DNA from 3 places in the Bradyrhizobium sp. 170 genome. Region 2 is predicted to be linked to each of the others. Evidence: predicted binding sites of a transcription regulator. Region 2 holds the regulator's gene; each other region holds the start of a gene.
What was found. The regulator PhoB, encoded in region 2, activates phosphate uptake and scavenging genes when phosphate is short. The targets are predictions, from matches to a motif close to TGTCATNNANCTGTCAT.
Positions count from the first base shown of each region.

Region 1 (4,139 bases), 2.0 Mb from region 2:
ACTTGGCTGCGCCAGCTCCGGAGAGGTCGAGGCAGTTCCGCGCCAGCGGGGGGAAGAGCGAAGAACCCGTGATGGAGAAGGCGGCCGAGCAACAGGCCACGGCCGATGTCAGCGGCTTCCAGGTGGTGTTCAAGATTCCCGGCCGCGTCAGCCTCAGTGCCAGCGAAGGCGCCAAGAGCCTGCGCGTTTCCACCGCGACCATCGCGCCCGATCTCGCCGTGCGCGCGGCGCCGCTGCTGGATCCGACCGCGTTCCTGGAAGCCAGCTTCAAGCAGACCGAGGACGCGCCATTGCTGCCCGGCCGGGTTTCGATCTATCGCGACGGTGTCTTCGTCGGCCGCGGGCTGATGGCCGCGGCGAGCAAGGACGAAACCGTGCGGCTCGGCTTCGGCGCCGACGACAAGATCAAGATCGAACGCACCGTTCTCAAGCGCAACGAGGGCTCGGCCGGCCTGATCGTGACGACGTCGAAGACCGACGAGCGCGCGTTCAAGACGGTCGTGCGCAACGGCCACGATTTTCCGATCCGGATCGCGATCGAGGATCAGTTGCCGGTCAGCGAGAACGAGGACATCTTGGTCGAGATGTTGCCGTCGACGACCCCGCCGACCGCCAGCAACATCCGCGACAGACGCGGCGTGCTGGAATGGGCTTTTGAGGCGAAGGCAGGCGAGGTCAAGGATATCAACTTCGCCTGGCGGATACGCTGGCCCAAGGACAAGGGCGTCGTGATGGTGCCGGCGGGGTAGGGCTTGCTGAGCATCTTCTCCGTCATGCCCCCGCGAAGGCGGGGCATCCAGTACTCCGCAGCGCCGAAGTGTACACACAATAGGCGCCGCGGCGTACTGGGCGCCCGGTCAAGCCGGGCGATGACGCTGTAGAGGCAGGTGAGGCGAACGAACTCACTTCGCCTTCAAAAACTCGCTGACCTCAAGCAGCACAAACTCATTGTCATCCGCCTTGTTCGGCTCGCGGCTCGACGAGAACGGCAGGTTGTTGTCGTTGCCGACGATGATATGCGTCTCGTCGACGCGGTCGACGTTCTCGATGGTGAAGAACGGGAAGGTCAGCACGCCGTCATTGAGCGGCTTGCGCGCCTTGTTGTCGGGATCCTTGATCTTCATCAGGTCGATATAGGCGACCTTGCGCACCGGCCTTCCGGCATTGGCGTCGGACAGTTCGATCTTGTAGACGCGCTTGAATTTGGCCAGATCAGCAAAGCAGTTCTCGCCGCGCTGGCCTTGCGGGCAGGCCTTGTCGGCGGTGCCTTCGCCATTGTCGCGCTCGATGACCATGCCACTTGTGGCGTCGATCATGTTGAAGTCGCCGATGGCGTTGCCGTTCTGCTCGAAGGCGTAAGTCCAGTAGCGGCCGGTAAACTTCTCCGCGGCGACGTCGAACTCGAGAATACGCGAGGCTTCCTTGCCGTCGATCTTTTCAAAGTCCTTCTTCTCGGCGTCCCACAGCGGGCCTTCGAGCAGGCCGTAGAGGAATTTTCCGTCCTTCGACGCGGCAAAGCCTTCATAACCCTTGGAGCGGCGCAGATTGACCGTGGTGTAGCTCGCGCCTGGTGCTGCCGGCGACTGCACCGACCAATGGTCGGGCGAGCGTACCGGCTTGCCATCGGCGGTGGTTTCGAACACGGCCAGGATCTTGCCGGTCTTGTCGGCCTTCAGCACATAGGGGCCGAATTCATCGCCGATCCAGAAGGTGTCGCCGACGATCTGAAATCCTTCAGTGTCGAAGTCGGCGCCGGTGAGATAACGTTTTGCCGTGTCTTCATGCAGGATGCGGAACGGCACTTTCTTGTCGGGGTCGTGCAGGAAGATGGTTTCCTGCCGATCGATCTTGCCGGTCGCCCAGTCGATCTTGTGGCGGTTGAGGTAGAGCATCGAATCCGCCGAGTTGTAGCGTGAGCCCATGCCGTTGTCGGTGAGCACCCAGAACGAACCGTCCGGCATCACCTTGATGCCGGAATGGCCCTGTAGCGGCTGGCCCTTGAACGGCAGCGATACGCCGGTCGGCCACTCATAGGATTTGCCCATCACGCTGCCGACAGCATCGACACGGCGGCCGGTGGTGTATTTGCCTGCCGTCTTGAGATCATCAGGCGCATCGGCGGGCGCGTCGATGAAGCTCTGCGCCGGCAGCACGGCGTGGCCCTTCAGCGTGGCGGGAAACTCGCCTTCGCCCTGTGCAAAGGCGGCACTGGCCAGAAAGACAGACGCGACGGAGCAGAGCAATGACACGCGCATGGCGGATCTCCTGTGAATGACGATGCGGAGTGTCTTGCGGAGCGGCCGTTACAATTGGCTGACAGTTTTGTGAAGAACCTGTAACGCCGTTGGATAAGCCTTGCGGCGTTATGCCGTCGGCGCGCCGGCCGGCCGCATGGTTTGCGGCAGCAGGAACGGCACGCCCTGATCGGTGTAGTCGATCGTGACGTCGACTTCAAAAATCCGGCGGATGGTCTCGGCCGTGATTGCGTCAGCGCGACCGCCGTCGACGGCGAGCCGGCCGCGGTGCAGCAGCACGATCCGGTCGGCGAAGCGCATCGCCAGATTGAGATCGTGCAGAACGGCGATGACGGCCGTGCCGTTCTGCGCGCGCCGCCGCGCCGTTTCCACCAGATCGATCTGGTGACGCATGTCGAGGCTGGAGGTCGGCTCGTCCAGCAGCAGAATCCCCGGGCCGTGCTGCTCTTCGCCGCAGGCAAGCTGCACCAGCACGCGGGCAAAATGCGCGCGTTGCTGTTCGCCGCCGGAGAGCGTCGGCAATTGCCGGTGAGCGAAATGCGCGAGATCGACTTCGCCGAGCGCCGTATCGACCAGCCGCTGCGCGGCGGCGCGGCCGCTATCGCCGGCGCCCATATGGACGATTTCCTCGACCGTGAACGGGAAGGTGACGTTGACGTGCTGCGACAGCATTGCACGGTGATGGGCGAGGAGGCGCGGCGCATAGAGGTGGATGTCGCGCTCTTTCAGCCTGATCTGCCCGCGTGTCGGGCGGAGATCGCCGGACAGCATTCGCAGCAGCGTCGATTTTCCGGCGCCGTTGGGGCCGACGATCGCGACCATCTCGCCGGCTTTGATGCGCAGATCGATGCCGTCGACCAGCGTGGCGCCGCTGACCACCATCGAGATCGCCTGCGCTTCGAGAATGGCGGTCATAGCGAAACCAGCCCGCGCTGGCGCAGCAGCATGCCTAGGAAGAACGGTGCCCCGATCGCCGCCGTCAGGATGCCGATCGGCATTTCCGCGGGCGCCACGATGGTGCGGGCCAACGTATCGGCGCCTACCATCAGCACCGCACCCAACAACATCGAGGCTGGCAGCAGCAGCCGGTGCGCCGGCCCGATTACCAGACGCAGCAGATGCGGCACCACGATGCCGACAAAGCCGACCACGCCGCAGACCGAAACCGCAACGCCCGTCATCGCCGACACCAGCACGATCGAAATCCGCTTCAGGCGCTCGACGTCGACGCCGCTGTGAAACGCCTCGGCCTCGCCGAGCACCAGGACATCGAGGCCGCGCGCGATCGAGACGCAGGCGACCAAAGCGAGCCCCAGTACCGGCGCCAGCGTGGCGAGCTTGGGCCAGGTCGCGCCGCTCAGCGAGCCCAGCATCCAGAACGTGATGTCGCGCAACTGGCGGTCGTCGGCGATGAACACCAGAAGCCCGATGCCGGCATTGGCGATGGCGGCAATCGCAATGCCGGCCAGCAGGAAGATCGCGATCGACGTCCGCCCGGAGCGGCTCGCGATCGAATAGAGGATCACCGTCGTGACCAGCGAGCCCGCAAACGCCGCGATCGGCAGCAATTGATGCTGCATGAAGCGCAAGTCTTGGCCGATCTGGCTGTCGGTGAACACGATCGCGGCGGCTGCCGCCAGTGCGCCGCCGGAGGAAACGCCGACCAGCGCGGGGTCGGCGAGGGGGTTGCGAAACAGCCCCTGCATGATGGCCCCCGATGCGGCGAGCAGGGCGCCTACCATCGCGGCCGCCGCGATCCGCGGAATCCTGATCGACCACAGCACGAGCTGGTCGCGCGCAAGCGTCGGACCCGCTGCGGCGTCGCCCCACACGCCGAGCGCGGCCGGCAGCCGCGCCAGCGGAATGCCGGCGGCGCCCATCGTG
Region 1 covers NZ_CP064703.1:7,735,669-7,739,807, reverse strand. Annotated here, with positions in the region: gene IVB05_RS36100 (mucoidy inhibitor MuiA family protein) at 1-749, shown strand, start outside; gene IVB05_RS36095 (esterase-like activity of phytase family protein) at 903-2,255, opposite strand; gene IVB05_RS36090 (heme ABC transporter ATP-binding protein) at 2,364-3,170, opposite strand; gene IVB05_RS36085 (iron ABC transporter permease) at 3,167-4,139, opposite strand, start outside.
Region 1: IVB05_RS36095 (esterase-like activity of phytase family protein) is a predicted target of PhoB. The motif match lies at 2,303-2,319, and genes of this name have one in related genera.

Region 2 (4,139 bases):
ATCGATCATTATCGGCCTGTTCATCTACGGCGCCATCGTGGTGCCGATGGGCGGCTTCTCGGCCTTCGCCGGCTGTCTGGCTCTCGCTGTGATCGTGATCCCGGTGGTGGTCCGCACCACCGAGGACATGCTCGGGCTGGTGCCCAATCCGCTGCGCGAGGCGGCGTCCGCGCTCGGCCTGCCGCGCTCGCTGGTGATCCGGCGGATCGCCTATCGCGCGGCCCGGTCGGGCCTGATCACCGGCGTCCTGCTGGCGACCGCCCGCGTCGCCGGCGAGACCGCGCCGCTGCTGTTCACCGCGCTGTCGAACCAGTTCTTCAGCCTCGATATGACCAAGACGATGGCGAACCTGCCGGTCACCATCAACAACTTCGTCCAGAGCCCCTATGTCTACTGGAAGCAGCTCGCCTGGAGCGGGGCGCTCTTGATCACGCTCACCGTACTTGCCCTGAATATTGGCGCGCGCATTCTTGGCGCCGAGAGGACATCCAAATGACCGATCTCTCCGTATCCGTGAGTACCGCGAGCGGGCCCGTTCCGCAGGTGGCGCTGCCCGAGGCCGCGCCCAAGGTGACCGCGCGCGGCCTGAATTTTTACTATGGCGAGCATCACGCGCTGAAGAACATCAACCTGACGCTCGGCACAAACCGCGTCACCGCCTTCATCGGCCCGTCCGGCTGCGGCAAGTCCACGCTGCTGCGGATCTTCAACCGGATGTACGACCTCTATCCCGGCCAACGCGCGACCGGCCAGTTGATGCTCGACCAGACCAACGTCCTTGATTCCAAGCTCGATCTGAACCTGCTGCGCGCCCGCGTCGGCATGGTGTTCCAGAAGCCGACGCCGTTCCCGATGACGATCTACGAAAACATCGCCTTCGGCATCCGCCTCTATGAGAAGATCTCCAAGTCGGAGATGGACGGCCGGGTCGAAAAGGCGCTGCGTGGCGGTGCGCTGTGGAACGAGGTCAAGGACAAGCTCAATGCAAGCGGCCTGTCGCTGTCCGGCGGCCAGCAGCAGCGGCTCTGCATCGCCCGCACCGTGGCGGTGCGGCCCGAGGTGATCCTGTTCGACGAACCCTGTTCGGCCCTTGACCCGATCTCGACCGCCAAGATCGAGGAACTGATCCAGGAACTGGCGGAAGATTACACCATCGCCATCGTCACCCATAACATGCAGCAGGCGGCCCGCGTTTCGGACAAGACCGCCTTCATGTATCTCGGCGAGTTGATCGAGTTCGACGACACCAACAAGATTTTCACCTCGCCGAGCGATCGACGTACCCAGGACTACATCACCGGCCGGTTCGGTTGAGGAGATAAAACATGGCATCCGAACACACCGCCAAGGCATTTGACACCGATCTCCAGGAACTGACCCGTCTCGTCGCCGAGATGGGCGGCCTGGCTGAGCGCATGATCACCGAATCCGTCGATGCGCTTGTCCGCCGCGACGTCGCCCTCGGCAAGCGCGTCGTCGATTCAGACGTCGAAATCGACCGCCTGCAACATTTGATCGAGGAACGCGCGGTGCTGACCATCGCGCGGCGCCAGCCGATGGCGATCGATCTGCGCGAGATCGTCGGCGCCATGCGGGTCGCTACCGATCTGGAGCGGATCGGCGACCTCGCCAAGAACATGGGCAAGCGCGTCGCGGCGCTGGAGAACGATTTCCAGCCGCTGAAGCTGATGCGCGGCCTCGAACACATGACCGATCTCGTGCAGTCGCAGGTCAAGTCGGTGCTGGACGCCTATGCGGCGCACGATCTGCCGGCGGCGATGGCGGTGTGGAAGGGCGACGAGGAAGTCGACGCCATCTGCACCTCGCTGTTCCGCGAGCTCCTGACCTACATGATGGAAGATCCGCGCAACATCTCGTTCTGCATCCATTTGATGTTCTGCGCCAAGAACATCGAGCGGATCGGCGACCACGCCACCAATATCGCCGAGACCGTGTTCTACATGATCGAGGGACAGCAGATGCTCGACAAGCGCCCGAAAGGCGACATGACGACGTTTGCTACCGCCGTACCCAACACTTGATAAAGCGTTTTCAAGCGAAGTGGAGACCGGTTCGCGTGAAGAAAACGCGTCAAACAGAAGAGGCGAAAGCAGAATGAGCGCGCGCATTATGGTGGTCGAGGACGAGGAAGCGCTGACCACGCTGCTGCGCTACAACCTCGACGCCGAAGGCTATGACGTCGAAACCGTTGCCCGCGGCGACGATGCGGATACGCGGCTGAAGGAGCGTGTGCCCGATCTCGTCGTGCTCGACTGGATGTTGCCGGGACTGTCCGGCATCGAGCTCTGCCGCCGCCTGCGCGCCCGGCCGGAGACCAAGCAGTTGCCGATCATCATGCTCACCGCACGCGGCGAGGAGAGCGAGCGGGTGCGAGGCCTTGCGACCGGCGCCGACGATTACATCGTAAAACCGTTCTCGGTGCCGGAACTGCTGGCGCGGGTGAAGGGGTTGTTACGGCGCGCAAGCCCCGAGCGGCTCGCCACCGTGCTCACCTATGGCGACATCGAACTCGATCGCGAGAAGCGCCGCGTCGCGCGCTCGGGCCGCCAGATCGATCTTGGCCCGACCGAGTATCGCTTGCTGGAATTTTTCCTGGAGCATCCCGGCCGCGTCTTCAGCCGCGAGCAATTGCTCGACAGCGTCTGGGGCCGCGACATCTATATCGACGAGCGCACCGTCGACGTGCATATCGGCCGCCTGCGCAAACTGCTCAATCCCGGCCGCGAGCAGGACCCGATCCGCACCGTGCGCGGCGCGGGATACGCGCTGGATGACCGGTTTGCGAAGGTGGAGCCGTAGCGCTCCACCGCGTCACCCATACTCCATCGTCGTCCCCGCCTAGTGCGCAATTGCGCACGGGGCGCGGGGACCCATAACCACAAATCTCGATTGTTGTAATACGCTGGTGCTCCAGCGTGACATAACCACGAACGCCTGCGGTTATGGGTCCCTGCGTTCGCAGGGACGACGGCGGATATTTCCCGCGTAACTTACGATCGCCCTTACCGCGTCGGCTTCGGCGCCTGCCTCCGCCGGTCGGCGGCCGGTTGATACGCCACGCGCGAGTGATGCGCGCAATAGGGCAGGCCCGAAAGCGCCTTGCCGCCGCAGAAGAAGAATTCCGGGCTCGAGGGATCGCCGACCGGCCAGTGGCAGGTGGCCTCGTTCAGTTCGAGCAGCGACAGCCGCTGGCTCATCGGCACCACGTTGTCGAAGGCGATCGGATCCGGCTCCATCTCGACCTCGAAGGCGTGCGCGAGCGCGGTGTTGCCGCGCGAGACCGGGCGCGACACCCGCATCATCTGCTGGGCCGGGCGCGCCTTGCGCTGCCGCGGGGCGGCCGAGGAGGGGCTCTTGGCGCGGCCGGACAGGCCCAGCCGGTGCACTTTGCCGATCACGGCGTTTCGCGTCACATTTCCGAGTTCCGCGGCGATCTGGCTGGCCGATAATCCGGCTTCCCAGAGCTTCTTCAGCTGCTCGACGCGATCGTCGGACCAGGTCAATACCGTCATCGCATTCTTCCCTTCGCATCGCGCCGGCCAATCAGGGCAGCGCTGGCGACGTCATTCGTCTCAAAAAATCCCTGCGGTCAGAATCCCTTAGCCCTCGCCGGGCGCGAAAACCGCGCCCGAACGTCTACGCCTGCACAAATGGACTCTAGGGATCAGAACTGCCGCACGAGATGTCGTACCCGACAGCCCAAACGCTACAATATGGCGTGACTCGGGCGCAAGAGTCCGGGCCCGCGCGTCCACATGTTCCGATATCTAGGCATTGCACTGCGTGTTTTCCACCACACCGCAATCTTACGGATTTTCTTATCTTGCAGTGCAGGAAAGGCGGCTTCGTGGCGTGTTGACAGCGCCCCCCGCCCACATAGAATACCTCTCACGTGCCGCCCTTAAGAGGCGGCACGTTTCGTTTTCGCAAGACCGGCCGTTGCCGCGTTCGCGCCAATGCACGCGTGTGCTCCGCGGCAGGTCTTGAAAGCGGGTCTCAAACCTTCAGTGCAAACCTTTTGTGATCGCCATGACCAATAGCGCCACGTCGCATCTGCTTCCCGTCTTTGCCAGGGTCGATCTCGGCTTCGAGCGCGGCGAGGGCTGTTGGCTGACCGC
Region 2 covers NZ_CP064703.1:589,863-594,001, forward strand. Annotated here, with positions in the region: gene pstA (phosphate ABC transporter permease PstA) at 1-496, shown strand, start outside; gene pstB (phosphate ABC transporter ATP-binding protein PstB) at 493-1,314, shown strand; gene phoU (phosphate signaling complex protein PhoU) at 1,326-2,042, shown strand; gene phoB (phosphate regulon transcriptional regulator PhoB) at 2,116-2,820, shown strand; gene IVB05_RS02760 (GcrA family cell cycle regulator) at 3,024-3,533, opposite strand; gene IVB05_RS02765 (aspartate aminotransferase family protein) at 4,051-4,139, shown strand, end outside.

Region 3 (4,139 bases), 4.2 Mb from region 2:
GCTTTCCAAGCGCCCCGGTGGAATGAATCGCAATCGCCAGCACGCCGGCCATCGGGCCGAGACCGAAGGCGATGACGAAGATCAGCGCGAACACGATGCCGGGAACGGTGCGGGCAAATTCCAGCAAGCGGCGAATGACGAAACGAAGCCACCGCGCCGGCGAGGTGTTTTGGGCGGCGAAGAAGTTCAGTGCAAAGGCCAGCACCGCCCCGATCATGGTGCCGACATAGCTGATCAGAATGGTCTCGGCCAACATCCAGAGCCATTTGCGCCAGCCCCAGAACCACTCGGCCGGATTGCTCCACACCCTGGTGCCGTCTTCCAGCGTCAGAATGCGGTCAAAATAGCTGACGAAGTTTCCGAAATAAGTGAACAGGGTGCGCAGGTTCACTTCCGCGCCGAACGCCGCGACGACAAGCGCTGCAAGAAAAGCCGCCGCCGCCAGCGCCAGCCGCAACCGCTTGCGCGCCACCGCCCCGCGATAGGCCGCGTTGAGAACGGCCAGTTGCGCGCCTGGAAGGATGGATACGGCTGATGTCATTGAGGCGTTCTGCCCGGGGCCCTAATTCAAAAAAAGGCCGGGCCACGCGGACCCGGCCTCATTTGTTTCTACCGATCGATCAGGACGCCCTCTTCTTACGCAACGCATCGACGAACTTGATCAACTCGATAGTACCGTCCCAGTCCTTGGTGGTTGCCGGGTTGAAGCCTTTCTTCTGACCGTCGGACAGGCGGTCGAACGCGGCCTTGTCCTTGGTCGGCGCTTCGGTGAACGCCTTGGCAATCGCCGCCTTCAGATCTGCCGGAAGGTCCGAATTACAGGCATAGGGTCCGTTGATGATCGGGGCCGACTTGTGGATGATCCGGAAGTCGTCCTTCTTCATCGGCGACCCGTCGGCATTCTTCAGCATGCCCTTGTGCAGCATCTGGGCGAGCGTCGAGTCGCCGTCGTTGGTCCACTGATTGGCGGCGACTTCGACGGTGCCCTGCGACAGCGCCAGCATGGCGTTCTCGTGGCTGCCGGTGAAAACGACCTTGCCGAAATAACCGTCAGCGTCGGAGATACCCAGCTTGTCGAGCTCGAAGCGCGGCACGTTGTTGCCCGAGGTCGAGTTCGGATCGACCAGGCCGAGATTCTTGCCCTTCAGTTGATCGATATTCTTGTAGGGGCTCGACGCCTTGACGAAGAACACCGAGTAATAGCCGGTCGAGCCATCGGCATTGATGTCGTTGGCGAAGGCGTCGGTCTTGACGCCGGTCAGGCGGGCGCGGGCAAACGATGCCGAGCCGTAGCTTGCGATATGGATGTTGCCGGCGCGCTGGCCTTCGATGACGGCGGCATAGTCATTGGCGATGCGCAGCGTGACCTTGACGCCGAGTTCCTTGGACAAATAGGCCACGAACGGCGTCCAGCGCTCGGTCACGCCCGAAGCGTTTTCGGCCGGCACCACCGCAAAAGTCAGTTCCGGATATTTGCTCTTCCAGTCCTGCGCCGAGGCGGAAGCGGTGAACGCCAGCGCGGCTGCGCCGGCCAGAACGATACGACGAGTGATCATGGTGAGCCCTCTTGTTGTGGTTACGCCTGTTCGCCGATTGCAGGTTTGCAACCGGCTACCCTGTACAGAAATGACACTCAGGCTGCGGCAGCCGTGCCGAGTTCAGGCACCGCCGCGCCGTCCGGCACCTGCGCGGGCGCGGTGCCCATGACGTCGTTGGCTTCGAGATCGTAGAGTTCGCGCGCGATGCGATCGGTCAGCGTCTCGGGCGCACCGTCGAACACCACACGACCGGCCGCCATGCCGATCAGCCGGTCGCAATAGCTTCGCGCCAGATCGAGCGAATGCAGGTTGCAGACGACGGTGATGCCGAAATGCTTGTTGATGCGCAGCAGCGCGTCCATCACGATCCGCGTGTTGCGCGGGTCGAGCGAAGCAATCGGCTCGTCGGCAAGAATAATGTCAGGCTCCTGCACCAGCGCCCGCGCGATCGCGACGCGCTGCTGCTGGCCGCCGGAAAGCTGGTCGGCGCGCTGGGCGGCGACCCCTGCCATATCGAACTGGTCCAGCGCTGACAGCGCCAGCGCCCTGTCCTCTTCCGGCCAGAGCTGTGTCAGCGAGCGCCAGGACGGAATTTCCGCCAGCCGCCCCATCAGCACATTGGTCAGGACGTCGAGCCGGCCGACCAGATTGAACTGTTGAAAGATCATCGCGGAGCGCGCACGCCATTGCCGCAGATCTTTGCCGCGCAATGCGGTCACGTCGACGCCTTCAAACAGAATGCGCCCTTCGGACGGTTCAGCGAGGCGGTTGATCATCCGGAGCAGCGTCGACTTGCCGGCGCCGGAGCGGCCGATCACTCCGACGAAGCTGCCGGGCGCGATCGAGAATGACGCGTTATCCACCGCGGCTTTGGTGCCGAACCGGCACGTCAAACCTTCTACCACCAGCATGCACTGCTCCAGAGTTCCAGTCGTGCAGCATCGCTAACGGCTCGATCTAACAGTTGTGTGACACGGATGCCGCGGTGCGGCGTTCGTCCACAGCGCTGGCTGGCGTCACGCATCTGTCATGATCTTGTCATCAAGCGCATCGAAGACGAACGCACGCCAATGATCCTTCCTCGATTGCTGATGGACACCACCGATGGCCGGCAAGATGCTTTCCACTGAACCGGCCGTCGATCCCACCGCATCGGTGCGCGACTGCCAGTTTGGCGCCTACACCGAGGTCGGCGCGCGGACCATCCTGCTCGAAGTCGCGATGGCCGACTATTCCTACGTCGTGAATGACGCGCAGATCACCTACACGACGATCGGCAAATTCTGTTCGATCGCGGCGATAACGCGGATCAACCCGGGCAATCACCCGATGCACCGGGCCTCGCAGGCGCATTTCACCTATCGCGCCAGCAGCTATTTTCCGGGCGAGAGCGACGATGCCGAATTCTTTGCATGGCGGCGCAGGCATCACGTCCATATCGGCCATGACGTCTGGATCGGCCACGGCGCGGTCATCCTGCCCGGCCGTTCGATCGGCACCGGCGCGGTGGTCGCTGCCGGCGCCATCGTAACCAAGGACGTCCCCGCCTATACGATCGTTGCAGGTAACCCGGCCCGGCCGATCAAGCGGCGGTTTCCGGAATCCATTGCCGGACGGCTTGCGGAGCTTGCGTGGTGGGACTGGGACCATGAGACGCTTCGCCGCGCCCTGCCCGATTTCCGCAAGCTCGACGTCGAGAGCTTTCTCGACAAGTACGAAGCCGCTGCCGCATCTGGCCGCCTCCGTTTCAACCAGAGTGCTGCATCGTGACCGAACTGTTCATTGAAGGTGGCCGGGCCCTGCTCGGCAACGAAATCATCGAAACCACGTTGCGGATTGGCGGCCGCGAGATCATTGCCGTGGGTACGGACAACAGCCATAGCTCGCCCAGCATCGATGCCGACGGACTGCTTGTGCTGCCGGGCATTGTCGACCTGCATGGCGATGCCTTCGAGCGGCAGATGATGCCGCGCCCCGGGGTTGATTTTCCGATCGACGTCGCACTGGTCGACAGCGACCGGCAGGCGGTCAGCAACGGCATCACGACCGTCTATCACGCCACGACCTGGTCGTGGGAGCCTGGCCTGCGCAGCGCGGACAATGCGCGAAAGTTGCTGGAGGCGATCGAGCAGATGCGGCCACAGCTCGCCGCCGACACCCGCTTCCATTTGCGCCACGAGACCTACAATCTCGACGCCGAAGGCGAAATCATCGACTGGCTGTCGGAAGGCCGCGTCGACCTGTTCGCATTCAACGACCACATGGACTCGACGGTTGCGAGCCTCACCAAACCGCTGAAGCGCAGCCGAATGGTCGAGCGCACGGGGCTCACCAATGAGGCGTTCGACCGCCTGGTGCAAAGCGTGGTCACCCGCAGCCACGATGTGCCGGCTTCGATCGCCCGGCTGGCGCAGACGGCGCGCGCGGCTGATGTCCGGATGCTCTCGCATGACGACGAAAGCCCGACGATGCGGCAGGCCTTTCGTGCGCAGAGCGTTGCCATCGCCGAATTCCCAGTCAACGAGGAAACCGCCCGCGACGCCGCCGAAGCCGGTGATTTCATCGTGTTCGGTGCGCCCAATGTCGTGCGCGGCGGCAGCC
Region 3 covers NZ_CP064703.1:5,625,023-5,629,161, forward strand. Annotated here, with positions in the region: gene phnE (phosphonate ABC transporter, permease protein PhnE) at 1-541, opposite strand, end outside; gene phnD (phosphonate ABC transporter substrate-binding protein) at 621-1,556, opposite strand; gene phnC (phosphonate ABC transporter ATP-binding protein) at 1,634-2,449, opposite strand; gene IVB05_RS26170 (DapH/DapD/GlmU-related protein) at 2,643-3,308, shown strand; gene IVB05_RS26175 (alpha-D-ribose 1-methylphosphonate 5-triphosphate diphosphatase) at 3,305-4,139, shown strand, end outside.
Region 3: phnC (phosphonate ABC transporter ATP-binding protein) is a predicted target of PhoB. The motif match lies at 2,553-2,569, and genes of this name have one in related genera.